2 regions of the Acinetobacter sp. AR2-3 genome follow, and region 2 is predicted to be linked to the other one. Evidence: predicted binding sites of a transcription regulator. Region 2 holds the regulator's gene; the other holds the start of a gene.
The links. The regulator PhoB, encoded in region 2, activates phosphate uptake and scavenging genes when phosphate is short. The targets are predictions, from matches to a motif close to TGTCATNAANCTGTCATAA.
Positions count from the first base shown of each region.

Region 1: the regulator PhoB is predicted to act here: its motif matches at 3,170-3,188, upstream of BFN00_RS04340 (inorganic phosphate transporter).

Region 1 is NZ_MJIQ01000032.1:14,374-24,663, reverse strand. It holds gene BFN00_RS04345 (hypothetical protein) at 1-1,165, shown strand, start outside; gene BFN00_RS04340 (inorganic phosphate transporter) at 1,503-3,122, opposite strand; gene metH (methionine synthase) at 3,659-7,345, shown strand; gene BFN00_RS04330 (hypothetical protein) at 7,480-8,379, shown strand; partial or broken gene BFN00_RS04325 (endonuclease domain-containing protein) at 8,387-8,575, opposite strand; gene dhaK (dihydroxyacetone kinase subunit DhaK) at 8,850-10,290, shown strand, end outside.
Region 2 is NZ_MJIQ01000049.1:9,554-19,843, reverse strand. It holds gene BFN00_RS09455 (MATE family efflux transporter) at 1-356, shown strand, start outside; gene BFN00_RS09450 (SDR family NAD(P)-dependent oxidoreductase) at 471-1,319, opposite strand; gene BFN00_RS09445 (TetR/AcrR family transcriptional regulator) at 1,543-2,220, shown strand; gene phoB (phosphate regulon transcriptional regulator PhoB) at 2,470-3,180, shown strand; gene phoR (phosphate regulon sensor histidine kinase PhoR) at 3,206-4,564, shown strand; gene BFN00_RS09430 (glutathione S-transferase family protein) at 4,611-5,261, opposite strand; gene BFN00_RS09425 (pirin family protein) at 5,422-6,369, opposite strand; gene BFN00_RS09420 (GGDEF domain-containing protein) at 6,868-8,190, shown strand; gene BFN00_RS09415 (GGDEF domain-containing protein) at 8,381-9,604, shown strand; gene BFN00_RS09410 (restriction endonuclease) at 9,613-10,290, opposite strand, start outside.

The DNA.
Region 1 (10,290 bases), on a different contig from region 2:
GCCTTACCACGGTCAAAAGCTGCAAGGTGATGCCTTATTGGAGCAGATTGAGCGCTGGGAAAGCCAAGGCATCGTGGAAACCAGTCATGCCAATGCCCTGCGTGAATGTGTGGTACATCCTGAATGGTTTGACTTGTCAGATCGGACGGCGGTGCTGTTTGGTGCAGCATCTGAAGCCGGTCCTCTGACCTGGCTGGCGAAATGGAAAGCCAATATTGTAGCGATTGATCTGCCGAATACCCGTGTATGGGGCAAGATTGTTGATACCATCAACCAAGGCAATGCCACGCTGTATGCGCCATGTACTGAAGACCTGCCTACTGATACTTCACTTGATATTTTAAAAGAAAAACTGGGGGCGAATTTGCTGACCCAGATTCCTGAAATTGCCAAATGGTTATTACAGTTCGAGCAGGATCTGGATCTGGCTGCAATTGCCTATCTGGATGGTGAAAAGCATGTTCGGGTCTCCATGGCGATGGATGCCATCATGCAGCATGTCAGCCAGCAAAAAGCTAATACCAGCCTGATGTACATGTGTACGCCGACCGATGTTTATGCGGTTCCGAGTGAAGTGATTGAAGCGTCAAAAGTAAAATATACTGAACGCTCCAAGGCACAGGCAATCATCTCCAAAGGTGTTTCCACTTTAAGCCGCAAACATTTTTTCCAGAAAAATGCGCATGAACTGATTCAGTCTGGTGATCAGGCATATGGCATTTGTGACTGTCTAGTAGTTGAACAAGGCCCGAACTATGCGCTGGCAAAACGTATCCAGCAATGGCGTGCCACCTTGGCTCGCGCTCAAGGCCAACGGGTCAGTATCAATATTGCGCCTTCGACGACCACCTATTCCGTGACCAAGAATCCGCTATTAAAAGCCGCATTTAACGGTGCCAGCCTGTTTGATGTTGAAGCTTTCGCGCCTGAAACCACCAATGCGATTATGGCGGCACTATGGATTCATGATCTGCGTAATCCGGAATCGGTGGCCAATCCTGAAGTAAAACTCAACCATCCGCTTGAATTGATGATGCATGGCGCGAATCATGGTGGTTTGTGGCGGGTTGCTTATCTGGCGCGTACTGCATTGCCTTTTGCTGCGCTGTATGGTTTTGCAACGGAGAAGTTGCCAAAAGGATTATTAAGTAAGTTGAAGAAGTAATTTAGTTCCTTCTTTCGAGACTTCTTCTACGTTAGATAAACTTTTATTTAATGTTTATCCCCTCACCCTTGCGAAGCAGTGCTTCTCATCTCCCAAAGGGAGAGGGAGCTTCCCCAATGGATTCAAATGAGTATTAAGCATCTAAAGAAACGTTTTTTAATAAAATGAATACTATTCAAATTAAACTCGCTTTATTTGAATAAATAATGTAATTCCCTCTCCTGAGCAAGTTTTAAAGCACCGCTTTTAAATCGAAGCGCAAGTGAGGGTCAGAGAGAGGTAAAAATCACCTATAAAAAAAGCTGCTCTAGAGCAGCTTTTTTTATGTCTAAATAACTTAGAACACTTTTAACAGTACCCAATACAAACCGCCTGACAGGCAGATCGTTGCTGGCAAGGTAAATATCCAAGCAGACAGAATAGTTTTCACCATCTGGAAGTTCAGACCTGACTTGTTCGCCACCATGGTACCTGCTACTGCAGAGTTCAATACATGGGTAGTAGATACCGGCATACCAAAGCCATCTGCCGCCGCAATGGTCGACATCGCAACAAGTTCGGCAGACATACCCTGACCATAAGTCATATGCTGTTTACCAATACGCTCACCGACAGTCACGACAATACGCTTCCAGCCGACCATCGTACCCAGACCGAGTGCCAAGGCTGTCGCCACTTTTACCCAGGTCGGGATGTATTGCAGGAATGAATCCAGATTGTCACGGTATTCATCCACTGTTTTTTCCTGCGCAGCACTCATTGCCGGTAAAGCTTCTGCTTTATCCAGACGCTTAAATGCTGTAGTGCTCAGATACATGTCATTACGGAATTCAGATACTTGAGCTTCAGGAACATCCTTGATGCTGGTATAGCTACCGACTTTCTCACCCAGATGATCCGTCAAGCTTGCCAATGCAGGCACGACTTCAGGGGTAATTTCCTTGGTCTGAATGTACTTGGTAATGACATCACGGGCTTGTTCATCCGGAATATCCTGATGATTTGGATAGATCACATCCGCTGTTTGTGCAGATAACTGACCAAAAGATTGAATATGTTGTGCATCCAGATTCTTGTTCAGCGAGTACGCCAACGGTACACAGCCGATCAGAATCAGCATGATCAGGCCCATACCTTTTTGACCGTCATTTGAACCATGGGCAAAACTCACCCCAGTACAGGTAAAGATCAGCATGGCACGAATCAATGGTGGCGGTGGCTTGTTACCTTCAGGTGGCTGGAACAATTCCAGTTGACGCTTGAAGATTTTTTTCACCAGCAGGAACACAATTGCAGCAAATGCAAAACCGATTAAAGGCGAGAATAATAGCGCCTTACCGACTTTCATGACTTGCTCCATGTCTATACCTGAAGCGCCAGTACCGGCATTCAGAATATAGTTCATGATGCCCACACCCAGAATCGAACCGATCAGGGTATGTGAACTGGATGCCGGAATACCGAGGAACCAGGTTCCCAGATTCCAGAGAATTGCCGCGATCAGCATGGCAAAAACCATGGCAAAACCTGCTCCGGAGCCGACATTCATGATCAGCTCGACTGGCAATAACGCAATAATGCCGTAAGCGACCGCACCACTGGCGACCATAACCCCAAGGAAATTACAGAAGCCGGCCCACATCACTGCGACAGGAGCTGAAAGTGCATTGGTATAAATGACTGTGGCCACAGCATTGGCGGTATCGTGAAAGCCATTGACGAACTCAAAGCTCAACGCAATAAAAAGTGCCGTCGCTAACAAAATAACTGAATACAAGCCCAAGGCCGGTACATGCGCTAAATCTGCAGACAACTGGAAGCCGATATAAATCAGCGTAGTGATAATAAGAGTCAGGAACACCGGCATAAAGAATTTCGGTGTTGGCACATGAACATTGGTCGACTTTTGGGAAGCCGACCCGTGTGCTGAATCTACGGGAGTTTGATTAGGATTCATGCAAGCAGGAATAGAGGATTCAAGAATCCCCATATTGTTCAGTTAAATTGTGACAATTATATGACAAACTGCTGTCATATGAAGCAATTATTTGGATTTTCTTGCTGCTATTCGTCCTGTTTAATTCCGACTAAAATACTAGATTTTGATTTTATATATCAATTACTTAAGAGAGGATTCCAGCTTATTTAAGCTTAGCAACCGCACATATTTTGCTACCAAAACGATTCATGCCCTACCTGTCATCAAGCAGAGCAAAAGTTTCATTTGCACAGCATAAGCCATCAATATGACAATTTCATGAATGAAAGCATCAGCTTAATTTTCTGATCCTGTTTCTTGTCTGTAAGGCATCGAATCAGATTCGAGATTGCATTATTTTCTGATCCGCATGTTAAAACTTGTTGTTTTTCTAGATGACTTATCAAATTTTCATATCATGCTTATCCATCATTCTGAGCAATCTCAGCAGAAATCAGCCAACTAATCTGCTAAGATTAGCGTCGTTTTTTTTGATTTCTGCTGAGAAAGTTTGAATGTCTACACTTACCACTTTAAAAGAACTTCTTGCCAAAAGAATTTTAATTATCGATGGTGCGATGGGTACCATGATCCAGCGCCATAAACTGGAAGAAGCCGATTATCGTGGTGAGCGTTTTGCTGACTGGGCCTATGATCTCAAAGGTAATAATGATTTGCTGGTGCTGACTCAGCCACAAATCATTCAAGGCATTCATGAAGCTTACTTGGAAGCTGGCGCCGACATTATTGAAACCAACACCTTTAACGGTACCCGCGTTTCAATGTCGGATTACCACATGGAAGATCTGGTTCCCGAGATTAACCGTGAAGCAGCGCGTCTGGCCAAAGAAGCCTGTGCCAAATATTCAACGCCTGAAAAACCACGCTTTGTAGCCGGTGTGATTGGTCCGACATCGCGTACCACTTCTATTTCTCCAAACGTGAATGATCCGGCGTTCCGTAACATCACTTTTGATGCACTCAAAGTTGACTATATTGAATCGACCAAGGCCTTGATCGAAGGTGGTGCAGACATCATCCTGATCGAAACTGTGTTCGATACTTTAAATGCCAAAGCTGCCATCTTTGCAGTAAAAGAAGTCTTTAAAGAATTAGGCTATGAACTGCCAATCATGATTTCAGGTACGATCACGGATGCATCAGGTCGTACATTGACTGGTCAAACCGCTGAAGCCTTCTGGAACTCGATGCGCCATGCAGAGCCGTTATCTATCGGCTTTAACTGTGCCCTAGGTGCAGATGCGATGCGCCCACACGTGAAAACCGTGTCTGACGTTGCCGATACCTTTGTTTCAGCACATCCAAACGCTGGCTTGCCAAATGCCTTTGGTGGTTATGATGAAACACCTGAAGAAACTGCGGCCTTCATTAAAGAATTTGCTGAAAGTGGCTTAATTAATATTACCGGTGGTTGCTGTGGTACTACGCCGGATCATATCCGCGCGATTGCAAATGCTGTTGCAGGCATTACCCCTCGTCAAATTCCTGAAATTGAACCGGCGTGTCGTTTAAGCGGTTTAGAGCCATTTAACATCACCAAAGATTCACTGTTTGTGAACGTGGGTGAACGTACCAACGTCACCGGTTCGAAAAAATTCCTGCGTCTGATTCGTGAAGAAAACTTCGCCGAAGCGCTTGATGTTGCCCGTCAACAGGTTGAAGCCGGTGCACAAATCATTGACATCAACATGGATGAAGGTATGCTCGATTCACAAGGTGCGATGGTGCATTTCCTGAATCTGATTGCTTCTGAGCCGGATATTTCACGTGTACCAATCATGCTGGATTCTTCTAAATGGGAGATTATCGAAGCAGGCCTGAAATGTGTGCAAGGTAAAGCCGTGGTGAACTCGATTTCCCTGAAAGAAGGTCATGACGAGTTTGTCGAACGTGCCCGCCTCTGCCGTCAATATGGTGCTGCGGTGATCGTGATGGCATTTGATGAAGATGGTCAGGCCGATACAGCTGCGCGCAAAAAAGAAATCTGTAAGCGTTCATATGATGTTCTGGTGAATGAAGTGGGCTTCCCCTCTGAAGATATTATCTTTGACCCGAACGTCTTTGCGATTGCGACCGGTATTGAAGAACACAACAACTATGGCGTGGACTTTATTGAAGCGACTGGCTGGATTAAACAGAACCTGCCAAATGCGATGATTTCTGGTGGTGTGTCGAACGTATCGTTCTCGTTCCGTGGTAACGAACCGGTACGTGAAGCGATTCACTCGGTGTTCCTGTACCATGCCATTCAGCAAGGCATGACTATGGGTATTGTAAATGCCGGTCAGATGGCGATTTACGATGACATCGATAAAGAATTGAAAGAAGCGGTTGAAGATGTTGTTTTAAACCAGAACCAGGGTGAAAGCGGTCAGGAAGCAACCGAAAAACTACTTGCGGTTGCTGAAAAATACCGTGGTCAAAGTGGTACGCAAAAAGCCGAAGAAAATCTGGAATGGCGTAATGAGTCTGTTGAAAAACGGCTTGAATATGCATTGGTAAAAGGCATCACGACTTATATCGACCAGGATACTGAAGAAGCTCGTTTAAACTCTACACGTCCACTGGATGTGATTGAAGGTCCATTGATGGCGGGTATGAACGTAGTCGGCGATCTGTTCGGTGCCGGTAAAATGTTCTTGCCACAAGTAGTCAAATCTGCACGTGTGATGAAACAGGCTGTAGCGTGGTTGAACCCGTTCATTGAGGCCGAGAAAACCCAAGCTGAAGCTAAAGGTAAAATCCTGCTGGCTACGGTGAAAGGTGATGTACACGACATCGGTAAAAACATCGTTGGCGTAGTATTAGGCTGTAATGGTTATGACATCGTGGATCTGGGCGTGATGGTGCCATGCGAGAAGATTCTGCAAACTGCGATTGATGAAAAAGTCGATATCATCGGTTTGTCTGGTCTGATCACGCCGTCTCTGGATGAAATGGTCTTTGTTGCCAAAGAAATGCAGCGCAAAGGCTTTAACATTCCACTGATGATTGGTGGTGCGACGACTTCTAAAGCGCATACCGCAGTGAAAATCTCACCGCAATATCATAATGATGGCGTGCTTTATACCGCGGATGCTTCGCGTGCTGTGGGTGTAGCAACGCAGTTGCTCTCTCCTGAAATGAAACCAAAACTTTTGGCTGACTATGCAGCGGATTATGAAAAAATTCGTACCCGTCTTGCGAACAAGCAACCGAAAGCGGCGAAATTGTCTTATCAAGAGTCAGTCGAAAACGGCTTCAAGATCGATTTCGACAAGAATGCACCGGTTAAACCAAACTTCATTGGTTCAGAAACCTTTACCAATTATCCGCTTGAAGCTTTGGTGGAATATTTTGACTGGACACCGTTCTTTATTTCCTGGAGTCTAGCGGGCAAATTCCCGAAAATCCTAGAAGATGAAGTGGTGGGTGAAGCCGCGCGTGACTTGTATGAACAAGCACAAGCAATGCTGAAAGACATTATCGAAAACAAACGTTTCGATGCGCGTGCAACCTTCAGTATTTACCCTGCAAACCGTGTCGCAGCAGATACCGTTGCGGTGACTGATGCAAATGGCAATGTAACACACAGCTTTGAGCACCTTCGTCAGCAGTCTGACAAAGTCACAGGTAAAGCAAACTACTCTTTGGCTGACTTTATTGCCCCTAAAGATGTGGCGCAGGATTACTTGGGTGGTTTTACCGTGTCGATCTTTGGTGCGGAAGAACTTTCTCAAGAATACAAAGCCAAAGGTGATGACTATAACGCGATTATGGTTCAAGCTTTGGGCGACCGTTTTGCAGAAGCATTTGCAGAACACTTGCACCAACGTATTCGTAAAGAGTTCTGGGGCTACCAGGCAGACGAACAGCTTTCTAATGAAGAATTGATCAAAGAGAAATATGTCGGTATTCGTCCTGCACCGGGCTACCCTGCTTGTCCTGAACATTCTGAAAAAGCGCCGCTGTTTGATTGGTTAGGTACGACTGATAAGATCGGAACTTACTTAACTAGTAGTTTTGCAATGTGGCCACCTTCATCAGTCAGTGGTTTCTACTATGCAAACCCTGAAACTGAATACTTTAACGTGGGTAAAATCTCTGGCGATCAGTTGGAAGATTATGCGAAGCGTAAAGGTTGGACGTTAGATGAGGCGAAACGTTGGTTAGCGCCGAATTTGGATGATTCTGTGGTTTAATCCCCCTCCTTGCGAAGCGATGCTTCTCACCTTTGATAAAGGGGAAGAATCCATTCGTATCGAATATGAAAAATCCCCTCTTATGAGGGGATCTTTAACTGAATCAGGCAAAATTTACTTAATTTAAGATAAAAATGAGTATAAACAGCACCAAATTCGCTATTAACATTGTTTCTAATTTTAAAAAAAACAATAATCTGAATAAGATCAAAGGGGGAGAAATTGCTCTTTTTCGCTCACTACTTTGGTCTTTTAAAAATGCTACTCAGAAAAATGTATATATAGAAGAACATCACGGAACTAATCATCAGGTTACATTCACAGGTAATGGTACTTACGCTCGATCCTCTGCCAGATGTGAGTTATCCGATCTTCTTCTTATTTCATTTAACTCAAGAGAAGCTAGATTAACTTATTTACAGGCAAAGTATGAGAATACAATAGTATCCGATGTTCAAACTCATAAATGGAAAGCCAACCTAGAGCAGTGGTTTTTATTAAATCAATTACCACTAATAAAAGGCTATGGCAAATTCAACCCTCCTGCTGATTTATTAAATTCTGCTAAACTAAAATCGATTGGTTCATTTGGTTTTTTCCATAAAGATTTATCTGGGGACTTTGATCTATATTATGCAAGTGCAGAACATTTATCTTTACCAATCACTTATACTCAAAGATCAGGAAAATTATTTGTTAATCGAACTTCTTTGAACTCGCATTTATTACGTCAATTTGTTGGATTTTCAGAAAAAGAATGCTTAGAAGCTACTAGTTTACATAATTTTTTAGTTCAACTATATAACTTACAAGTGGGTACCCCTATACACATTAATAATTCAATCTCTAGATGGATTATTAGTAATTTAAAATCTCTTCCTAATTCATCATTGGTTAATGATTTACTAAAAGTTATCGATATAAATCATGATACTCCTTTAGATAATCAAATTCCTAAAAACTTTAACTACGAATTAAATTTTGGTGCAAAAAAAATCCTACTAATTCGAGTTAATGATGAAAGTATATTTTAAATTTATTTTCAATCACCAAATTGGCAGCAGGACAGTAAAAATCCACAATGTAATTCAAAATCGGCTTTTGCCTATAAAACTGTAAACCCAAGATTTGCTTGTTACGAAGCCGTGACCACAACAACTTTTCAGCGTCGGTCATGTTATTGCGTAAATCTCGCGAGGCTTGTTTTAAATTTTTATTGTAGGGTTTCATTTTTTATTCTCTTTTTTGAATCTCCCCTAGCCCCTCTTTAGAAAAGGGGGACTTCATGAATCCAAAGCCACCATCCAATTCGCGACAAGTCCCCCTTTAACAAAGGGGGATTTAGGGGGATTCTTATCATAAATATATACATCAAAAACCGCCCCTTTTCTAACCCATCAAACCCTAAATCATCCGTTTTTACATTTTTAATTCAGCAATCTCAATAACTTTCCATAATAATAAGACTTTAGACATCTCCCAGAATACGTGAAGGCCCTCCTCCATGAAAAAACTCCTCAACAACCCTGAAAACCTGGTTGTCGAAATGTGCAAAGGCTTTGTACTAGCACACCCTGAACTGAGCTTTAACGAATCTTATAAAATCATCTCAAGAAAAGAAAAACACAACAATGTTGCACTGATCAGTGGCGGTGGTAGCGGTCACGAACCAGCACATGCAGGCTTTGTTGGTGCAGGCATGTTAGATGCTGCCGTATGTGGCGATGTCTTTGCCTCACCTTCGCAAATTCAGGTCTATAAAGCACTCCAACACGTCGCAACAGACAAAGGCGTGCTCATGATCATTAAAAACTATTCTGGCGATATGATGAATTTCCAGAATGGTGCAGCTTTAGCTATAGAAGATGGCATTAAAGTCGATTATGTAAAAGTAGCAGATGATATTGCAGTCAAGGACAGCCTCTACACGGTCGGCCGTCGTGGCGTGGCGGGTACTGTATTTGTACATAAAATTGCAGGTGCAGCAGCGTCAAAAGGTTTAGAGCTTGCGGAAGTCAAAGTTGTGGCTCAAAAAGCAGCGGATAACGTGATTAGTCTTGGTTTCGCCTATAGCTCGTGTACCGTTCCTGCCAAAGGCACACCCACCTTCACCTTGGCGAATGATGAAATGGAATACGGCGTCGGCATCCACGGCGAACCCGGCATTCGTCGTGAAAAAATCCTGCCATCCAAGGAGCTGGCACAACGTATTGTCGATGACCTATTCCTCGATCGTCCTGACATGCAAGAAGTTGCTGTTCTAGTGAACGGCTTTGGTTCAACACCAATGCAAGAGCTGTATGTCTTTAATAACGATGTGTGCGAACATTTGGCGCGCAAAGGCATCAAGATTTACCGTACATTTGTTGGCAACTACATGACCAGTATCGACATGAATGGTGCATCGGTCTCATTACTTGCTGTGGATGATGAACTGAAAACCTATCTGGATGCGGAAGCCAATACCCCTGCCTTAAAGCTTGATGGCTCACCTGCACTACCATTTGAATTTGCAGCACAAGATGCAGCAGCAAAACAAACCGCCAATACCGAAGTTGAAACCCAAGCAGAACATGCTGAAATTCAGAACGAGCAATTCACGATTGAAAACATGCGTTATGTGGTCGATGTGATGGCGGCCTGCATCATCAAAAACGAAGTGCCATTCTGCGAGCTGGATGCCCATGCAGGTGACGGCGATTTTGGTATGAGCGTCGCCAAAGGCTTTAAACAACTGAAACGCGAATGGCAAAGCCTGATTCAAGCGCAGCACATGGATGAATTCCTGCTGAATAGTTCCATGATTATTATGGAACATTGTGGCGGTGCGTCAGGGCCAATTTGGGGTTCTGCTTTCCGTTCAGCCAGCAAAGCCATTCAGGGGAAACAAACCCTAAGCGTGGCAGATTTTGCCGAGATGCTGCAAGCTGCGGTTAAAGGTATTC
Region 2 (10,290 bases):
TGATTCTGGCTTATCTGTTCTCCAAATATCTGATGGCGCTGTTTATTACCGATCCTAAGGTTGTAGTACTGGGACAACAACTGCTGTTTATTGTGCTGTGGTCAATTCTGTTTTTTGGCGCCAGCGCCATTTTTGCTTCGATCATGCGTTCAAGTGGTACGGTAACCGTACCAATGCTGATCAATATTTTTGCCATTCTCTGTATTGAAGTTCCCGCCGCTTATCTTTTTAGTCAGTGGTGGGGCCTAGAAGGTATCTGGTATGCCTATGCATTGGCCTTTGTCAGCCTGTGTATTTTGCAGGGACTGTATTATCAGTTTGTCTGGAAGAAAAAAACGGTTGAAGCGTTGATTTAGATGCAAGGTTTTATGTACCTAGAAGTATTACAGTAGCTAACACTCTTAGTCGCAAAAAATAGACCCTATTACAGCGATAAAAAACCCGCTTTCGCGGGTCTGTTCTGCAATTTTTTAAGCAGATTTTTTCTTCTTTTTGCCAAACTGGGTCGCCAGTGCAGTGACATGCTGATAACCGGTTGGTAAAATCCGCTGAATCAGGTCAATTGCTTTAGCATCATTACCGATCAGCAGACGGCGCTTGTCTTTTTGTACCGCCTCCAGAATTTGACGAGCGGCTTCTGCAGGTGGACAACGCAATAATTTATTAAAATTACGGGCCGATTTTTCCGGATTCATACCTAAAGTTAGCAGACTGTTATTCATTTTTGCTGCATTGGCAATGTTGGTACGGATACCCCCCGGATGCACACACAGTGCACTGACTCCGCAGTTTTCCATGTCCAGTTCCTGACGCAGGGATTCAGTAAAGCCACGTACTGCAAATTTGGTTGCGTTATAAGCAGACTGGGTCGGTTGAGCAGTCAGACCAAACAGGCTGGAAATATTGATGATATGGCCATCGCCAGTTTTCTTGATCAAAGGTAAGAATTCTTTGGTACCGTAAACCACGCCCCAGAAATTGATTCCGACAATCCATTCCAGTTCTTCATAAGATGCCCCTTCAACGGTTGAACCCAGTGCAACGCCGGCATTGTTAAAGATCATATTGACACTGCCATGATCCTGTTCCACCTGTGCCGCCCAGCTACGCACCTGTTCTAATTCAGCCACGTTCACTTTTTGAATCGTGATACGAACATCAGTCCCTTGGAGTAATTCCACGGTTTGCGCCAGACCCTGTTCATTGATATCACTCAGCGCCAAGTGACAACCCTGCTGAGCCAGTAATACTGCCAGTTGCTGGCCAATACCCGAACCTGCACCGGTAATCGCAGCGACTTTATTTTTAAAATTTTTCATTCAATTTCCTTATGTAAACCACTGCCCTTCCATGACAGCAGGATCTTGTTCTGTTGTTTCAGGAGTTAGCACAGATCCTCAATATAGTTTTGACAATATAGATTGTCAATAATTATCCCATGTCCTTAGAGGCCAAATTTCAAGGCAGAATTTCCATATAGGTCTGAGCGTGATTTATTGCTAAGATATTCGAAATCTTCATACAGATGAGCACACAGGCCTTATGACTGATTCAACCGATTCAGCAGCAAAATCACGCCCCCCCAAGACCAAGGAACGTCAGTTTAAAGGACTGTCGATGGCTGAACGGCAGCAGGCACGTCGTGAAAAGCTGATTGAAGCCGGGATTGAAGCTTATGGCAGTCACGGCTTTTTTTCAGTGACAGTGAAAGATATTTGCAATGAGGCCAAGCTGACCGAACGTTATTTTTATGAATCTTTCAAGAAAAGTGAAGATTTGTTTCAGACCATTTTTTTGAAACTGATTGATGAGCTGCAACAGAATGTGATGCAGGCCATGATGCAAGCCTCGACCGATCCAAAAAAAATGATCAAAGCGGGTCTGACTGCGCTGCTCACTACCCTGCGTGATAATCCGCGCATGGCACGGATCATTTATATCGATGCCATGCTGGTGCAGGAACTGCATAATCAGGCCACCATCCATGAAACCATGTCACGTTTCGACCGCATGATTCATGCCTTCGTCATGTTGATGATGCCGCAATTAAATCGCAGCGAGCAGGAAATTTCACTGGTGTCGACCGGTTTAAATGGCTATGTCACCCAAATTGCTATTCGTTGGGTGATGAGCGGTTTTAAACATTCGCTTGAGGAAGTTTTATCGTCTTGTAGTGTGATTTTTTTGGCGCTGCTCGAGTCATTTTCCGAGAAAAAATAGCTGTTAAATCCTGTGCTTAATAGGTTTCCATCTTTTCTGTAGTGAATGAAATATTTATGCTGTACTACGGAAATGAGTAAAATTAATTTATGATTTTTTAACAAGTTTCTGCATTATATTTGTCACAAATCTTTGCGAATATCAGCAGTTTTTCCCTTTCTGCAATGATACTGTCATAATTAGTCTTTGTAATAAGCCTGTCATAAATATAAAACGGTTCACCGTTTACATGAAATAGGGTATTGCGTTGTGAAAGATGACTACATATTAATCGTCGATGACGAGCTCCCGATTCGGGAAATGATCCATACCTCTCTGGATATGGCCGGTTTTCAGTGCTTACAGGCAGAAGATGCCAAGCAGGCGCATCAGATGATTGTGGATCAGCGTCCGGCATTAATTTTGCTGGACTGGATGATGCCGGGTGGTGTCAGCGGTGTGGACTTATGTCGTCGTCTGAAACGTGATGAAAGCCTGTCAGAAATTCCGGTGATCATGCTCACAGCGCGTGGTGAAGAAGACCATAAGGTACAAGGTCTGGATGCTGGTGCCGATGACTACATGACCAAGCCGTTCTCGACCCGGGAACTGGTCTCGCGGATTAAGGCGGTACTGCGCCGCGCCAATGCCCTGAGCGGTGAAAAAACTATTGATGCCAACGGCTTGATTCTGGATCCGGTCAGCCAGCGGGTGAATTTTGGTAACAACATTCTGGAAATGGGTCCGACTGAATACCGTTTACTGGCATTCTTCATGACCCATCCGGAACGTGCCTATACCCGTGCGCAATTGCTGGATCAGGTTTGGGGCGGTAACGTCTATATTGAAGACCGGACTATCGATGTGCATATCCGCCGTTTGCGTAAAGTGCTGGAACCTTATGGTGTAGACCGTTTTGTACAGACCGTTCGCGGAACGGGGTATCGTTTCTCGACGCGTTCAGATGTCGCTTTAGGTTAATATCTTTTAAGGTAAATCTTGTTTTATGTATGAACCCTACCCTGTCCCCGAACTGGCACGCGAACACAAAAGAATCCGTTACAGCAGTTTATGGGATTTTGCGAAGCAGGATTTACGCCTACTGGCTTTTTTCCTGATTATCGCCAGCTTTATCGGTTTTGGGATTGGGTATTTCTGGATTTGTATCGTAATTGCCTTCGTGGCGTTCTTTGCGACCCAAATGCGTTCCTTATATCTGGTCAATGAATGGATTTCCAATCGTCCTTATGATGTTCCGCCGAATATTGGCGGGATTTGGGGTGCGCTACTTTTCAATGTTTATCGCGCCCAACGTCAGGAACGGATTGTTCAGGCGGAAATGGTCGAACTGATCGACCGTGCCCAGTCTTCACTGGTGGCCTTGCAAGAAGCTGTGGTGCTGCTTGATGAAAACCAGCAGATTGAATGGTGGAATCCGGCAGCCGAACGTCTGCTCGGAATCTCCAGTGATGACCGTCGCCGTAATATCCTGACCTTGTTACGCCAACCAAGCTTTATCGAATACTATCACCATATTGATGAATCCCCGGACGGCCTGAAAATGCGTTCTTCGCTGTTTGAAGACCATTATGTGCAGGTCAAAATGACCCGTTTTGGCGGAGAAAGTCGGGTACTGGTCGCTTATGATGTGACCCGGATGCACAATCTGGAACAGATGCGAAAGGATTTTGTCGACAATATTTCACATGAACTGCGCACTCCTTTGACCGTACTCAGCGGTTATATTGAAACCTTTACCGATCAGGAAGATATTAATCCACGCTGGAAACGCGCTTTTGATCAGATGCAGTCGCAAACCCGACGCATGAATGCTCTGGTCAACGACCTGCTGCTGCTGTCACGTCTGGAAAATGATAAGAATATTGCCAAAAACCAGATCATTGAAATGCCGAGTCTGATGAACCAACTATTCGATGATGCCCAGGCCTATAATATTGATTATGGTCATACCCTGAATCTGGACATTGACAGTCATTGCGATCTGATCGGTTCAGATATGGAGCTGGCCAGCGCTTTTAGCAATCTGATCACCAATGCCATCAAGTATACGCCTAAAGGGGGTACCATCACCATCGGCTGGCATGATGATGGTGAATCCGCCTATTTTGTGGTGCAAGATAACGGCATCGGTATTGATCCCAAACATCTGCCACGTCTGACCGAGCGTTTTTACCGCATCGATTCAGACCGCAGTCGCCGTACTGGTGGTACCGGTTTGGGATTGGCAATTGTTAAACATGTGCTGATGCAACATCAGGCACATCTAGAAATTGAGTCCAAGGAAAACCAAGGTTCCACATTTAAGGTAGTTTTCCCCAAAGAGCGTCTCAGCTTTCCAGAATAAGATAACCCTCAAAAAAGGTGCCATCGGCACCTTTTCTTTTAAGCGTTTAAGAGCTGATCTGTTTTTCTTTGGACAGTGCACGCGCATAGGCAGCACGTTGCGACACCCGTTTCAGATAGGCTTGAATCGCTGGATAGCTTTGACCCGTCCGGCTCTGCATGGCCTCCAAAGGAAAACTCATCTGAATATCCGCAAAACTGAAATGCCCGGCAAAATAATCATGCTCACTCAAATAGCTTTCCAGAAACTGGATATGATCTTTTAAACGGCTCTGTACAAATTGCTTTTTCACCCCATCACAGATTTTCTTGGCCACAGGTCGAATCAGCAAAGGCGTATGTTTAGGCACTGTGGTCATTACCAGTTGCATCACCAGCAGCGGCATTAACGAGCCTTCCGCATAATGCATCCAGTAACGGTACTGGGCCTTGTCGGCAATATCTTCTGGGCGAAACTGCTGCTTTTCATCATAAGTTTCCTGCAAATATTCCAGGATCGCCGCAGATTCTGCCAGTACCTGACCCTGATCGACCAGAATCGGGGCTTTGCCCAACGGATGGATCTGTTTTAAGGCCGGTGGCGCAGAAAGGTTGGGCTGACGTTTATAGTATTTAACCTCGTAATCCAGTCCTAATTCTTCCATGGCCCACAGGATACGAAATGATCGTGATTGTTCGAGATGATGTAAAACACGCATATTAGACTCATGATTTTATTGTTTTTGCCCACTGAGCATAGCAAAAAGCAGCAGACTCTAGCTCATTTTTTGATGACTGTAATGATATGTATCCTATGTTGCAGATTCATTATTTGAGTTCAACTCAGACAGCGTTCCATATTCCCATCATTTTTAGCATTTATCGGGAAGCCCGCATCTGGTCTGGAAATGCAGGCGCTTCTAAACGTGGTCCATCATAGGCAGGAATGGAACCAAAACGTTCATGACCTTCAATCCATTGTTCCCGCGCAATTTTAAGTTCCTCTGTCGTACGCCCGACCAAATTCCACCACAGTAAAATCGGGCTTTCAAATGGTTCCCCACCAATCAATAACACCCGACTCCCGGCATGAATTTCAGCATTGACCTGCTGTAAGCCCGGCTCAAGGATCAACATATTATCCTCTGTCAGTTCATGCCCATTGATGCTGGCCGTCCCTTCAAGCACCATAAAACCATATTCAAATTTCGGATTCAGCGGCAAGCGCATACTGCTACTTTCAGCTGCATACACATCCACACCTAGCAATTCACTATGTACTTTAACTGGTGATCTCGTTTTTAAATATTCTCCGACCAGCACGGTAAATTCAATGCCTTGCTCATTTATGACCGGCAATTCAGGATAATGTTCAAAACCCGGTGCCATATTGATCTTGTCATCCGGCAAGGCAATCCATAACTGCGCTGCATGCATATGCGTTTCACTTTCAGGAGAGACTTCGGTATGTGAAATGCCATAACCCGAGGTCATCAGATTGACCTGCTTGGGACGAATCAACTGCTGATTTCCCAGACTGTCATTGTGCATCATGCTGCCTTCGATCATCCATGTAAAGGTCTGCAGACCAATGTGCGGATGTGGTCCGATATCCAGACCATCTCCTTGCGGGAAAATGGCCGGACCCGCATGATCCAGAAAACACCAGGCACCAATCATGCGCTTATGTCTGCTTGGCAAGGCACGTTTAATCACGGTGCCCTGTCCGATTTCCGCGCGACGTAAAGGAAACTCCTGAATAAACTGATTCACATACTTTTCACAATCATCGGAATTCGACAGTTCAATATCACTATTATTCGACATGGCTGAGCTTACCTCGGCATTTTCATTCTACTTTTGAGTGGGTGAGACATGCATTTGACCGATTCAAGATGCCTCTCTGTTCAGGACAATGTACAGGGTCTATGGGCAAAATCTATCCCTGGAAATATTTAGATACGTATAAAACGCCTCACTAGTCTCATTAATTTAAATCCTGAAAGGCAGATGGGATTTGTATCCAAAGCCCCCAAAATTAAGTTTTAGCAAGGCAATCATGATTTAGGCACATGGCGTTATGAGTTTAAATAAACTGAAGGTCAGGAATATCATTTATGTTTCACGTGAAACGAATCCATAACAACCAAATATCCCAATGAATAAGATGATTATTCATGTATTTCAATCGCTTTCAATTTTACAAAACACAAATTTTGTTACGTTTTAGCTTTAAAAACTTCCCGGATACCCAATTTTTGGGAGGTTATTTTTTACTCAACCACGGCATAATAGGCACCTATAAAAATAACACTGGACCAGGACATGTCTGCTCAGAATGAGAATATATATTCAACGGCGAATGTATCTTTTCAAAATTCGACGACCGATAAATCACTGAAATTATCTGAATGTGATCTGCAGAACCGTCAGCTGATTGAACAGGCGCTAACAGATCCTCATGCCCGTATTCCTGCCCCGTTTCAGCAGTATTTTCATGATTATGTCTATACGCATAGTCATCATAACTTGCGTCAAATTAACTATCTGGCGCAAATTGCCTTTTTACTGTATTTCTTTGCCGATATTCTGATTATTCCAGACATGTTTTTTATTTCTGGTCTGATGCGCGTCGTTCTGGTTCTGGGCGCCATGTTTTGCTGTTATTACCTGTTTAAAAAACATAAAAACATTCAGATTCTGGACAGAATCTTGCCGATAGGTACCACTGTGGCTGCAGCGGCATGGATTGGCTTACTCGCGCTTTCAACCAGTCCCCATGTTGCTACCTATATTTATGCCTCTGCGATCTTTATTCTCATCGCCAATCTCTGTGTGCAGACCCAGTTTAAAGTCGCAGTCTATTGCTCCATCTTGATTGCCCTGTTTATCATGCTTGGGGTGACCCAGTTCATGAGTGCTTCTCAAGCCTTTATTTTTAGCGTGGTCTTTAGTCCACTGTGGTTTTTTAGTATTTATATTAACTGGAATAATATTCTGAATGTGCGGCGTTCTTTTTTGCGCTCCCTGCTTGATGAATGGAACTATCAAACCTTAAAGAATCTGGCCCATACCGATGATTTGACCCAACTCTACAACCGTCGCCATTTTGTCGATATGGCTGAACGCTCTATTCATCAATGGCCTAAACATGCCAGTAGCTGCCTGTTGATGTTTGATGTGGATCATTTTAAAAATATTAATGATAGCTATGGGCATGATGTTGGTGATCGGGTGCTACAACTGATTGCTGAGATGACCCGTAAAGAAATGCGGCATAGCGATGTACTGGCACGTTTTGGCGGGGAAGAGTTTATCGCTCTCCTGGAAGATACTCAGCTACAAGACAGCCTGGTGATTGCAGAACGAATTCGTTGTGCAATTCAAAAGCAGTATATTTATGTTGAATCCAATCATTCCATCCGGTTCACCATTTCGATCGGTGTTGCAGAACTAGAATCCCATACCCAGACTCTGGAAGATCTGATCAAACAAGCCGATATCGCCTTATATCAAGCCAAGAAGTCTGGCCGAAACCGGATTGAAGTCTATCATCCGGATATGCTGAATAAGCCCAAGCCAGCAACAGAAAATCCCTGGAATGTATTTAAGCCAGACACTCAACCAGCCCAGTCAACGGCGAATTAAAGCTGAATCATTAGTCTGTTCTATAAGCTAGGATCATTCTTAGAATGCGTTAATCGGGGATTTCATTTTATAAAATAAATTTGATTCTTCCACTTTTAAAATATCCAACAAAAGAATAGAATATTTTTTATACAACTATATATAAATTTCATCTTATTCATTTTTATATATTTTAATTTGGGAAGGCTGCATGCCGCATGATAACGAAAAAGAATCACGTACCCTGATTCAGGAGGCTCTTCAAGATCCGCTTGTTCGTATTCCTGCACCTCTAAAACCGGCCTACTATGCTCATCAGAAAAAACTCACTTTAAAATACTTATTACAGGTCAATTTATTCGCACAGCTGGCATATGCCTCTTATACCCTCGCCGATATTCTGGTGCTGCATGATATTCTCAAGTTACTCATTTTGACCAAAATCAGCTATACCATCCTGATCGTACTGATCACGATCTGGATGTATCACTCTTACCGCAATCTGCCTGTCTTTGATCTGCTCTTGCCTACCTCGATTATTGGTGCAAGTGCCATCTGGTTTTTTAATCTGAATCAGTCTGAAAGTGCTTATACCCTCATTTATCAATATGCCTCCTTAGTCTTTATTGTACTGGCCAATTTATGTGTGCAGATCCGGTTCTGGCCGTCTTTGATTACTTCAAGTCTGATTACCCTGATGATTTACATCGGTGTATATTTCAATACTCGGTCTGACCTGTACCAGATGTTTTTATTTTCCCTGATTTATCTGCCAGTATTGACCTTCAGTCTATATATTAGCTGGAGCTCGACCTTAAAATCACGCATGGTATTTTTGCAGCATACCCTGAATGAATATAATCGGCAGGCCTTTGAAAATATGGCTCATACCGACTCACTCACTGGCCTGAATAACCGTCGCTGTTTTGAATATCTCGCGCAACAACTGATACAACAGAATTTTGATCAACCGGTGCCTATGAGTTTACTGGTCTTTGATGTCGATCATTTTAAGCAGATTAATGATCGTTATGGTCATGATATCGGAGATCAGGTCTTACAGACGATTGCCCTAAATACACACAGCGAAATGCGGCAGCATGATATTTTGGCACGCTATGGAGGCGAGGAATTTATTGCATTTTTACCCGAAACTTCTCTGGATGAAGCGCTAAAAGTTGCCGAGCGTTTAAGGCATAAAATTGAAAATATTGTGATCGATCTAGACAGCCAACATCGTTTCAGTTTTAGTATTTCGATTGGTGCTGCCATTCTGGAAAGCTGTGAAACGGATTTGATGACCCTAATTAAGCAAACCGATATTGCCTTATATCAGGCTAAAGCCAATGGACGGAATCGGGTTGAAGCTTATGATCCAGATCTGGAGCAAAGTTTAGCTGGGGAGCTGCAAAACTGGCAGGTTAAACCAGCTTAAATTACCCGTTAAAAATTATCTTCATCAAAACGATCTTGGTCGATTTTATAGATATGAAAACTACGTTCTATTTGTACACCTAAACCAAATTCAATCATTAAAGACGTCAGCTTATCGCCATCAATTAAAACAATACCGGATTTTCTTGCCGACTCAATGGCCTCTTTACTGAAACTTGACGTAGTAATGAATACACCCTTCTTAGCAACTTGATCGGCCAAAGCACCTTTAAACTGTTGAATGTCGGGACGACCAACAGTATCTTTCCAACGTTTCGCTTGGATGTAAATTTTATCTAGCCCTAATCGATCTTCACTAATTACACCATCAATTCCACCATCGTTGGTTTTACCAATCGCTTGAGCTGCATCTTGATGTGAACCGCCGTAGCCCATTGCCACCAGAAGATCGACAACCAGTCTTTCAAAAAATGAAGGAGATTTATCTTTTACCATCTGAAGCAAATCACTTTTCAAATCAGATTTTAATAATTCCGTTGTGTTCTGGATTGTTTCTTCTGGAGTCTGAGTTTCTTGGTAACTATTTAGGCTTTCAATAACTTGTAGATTCCCGATCCCAAACTCATCTTTATTTTTCTTTCCTAATTTAAAATCTGAAAATCCGTTGAACTGTGCTAAATATTCATTTGTTATAGCATCTAAACTTTTTAAATCAACCTGTCTACC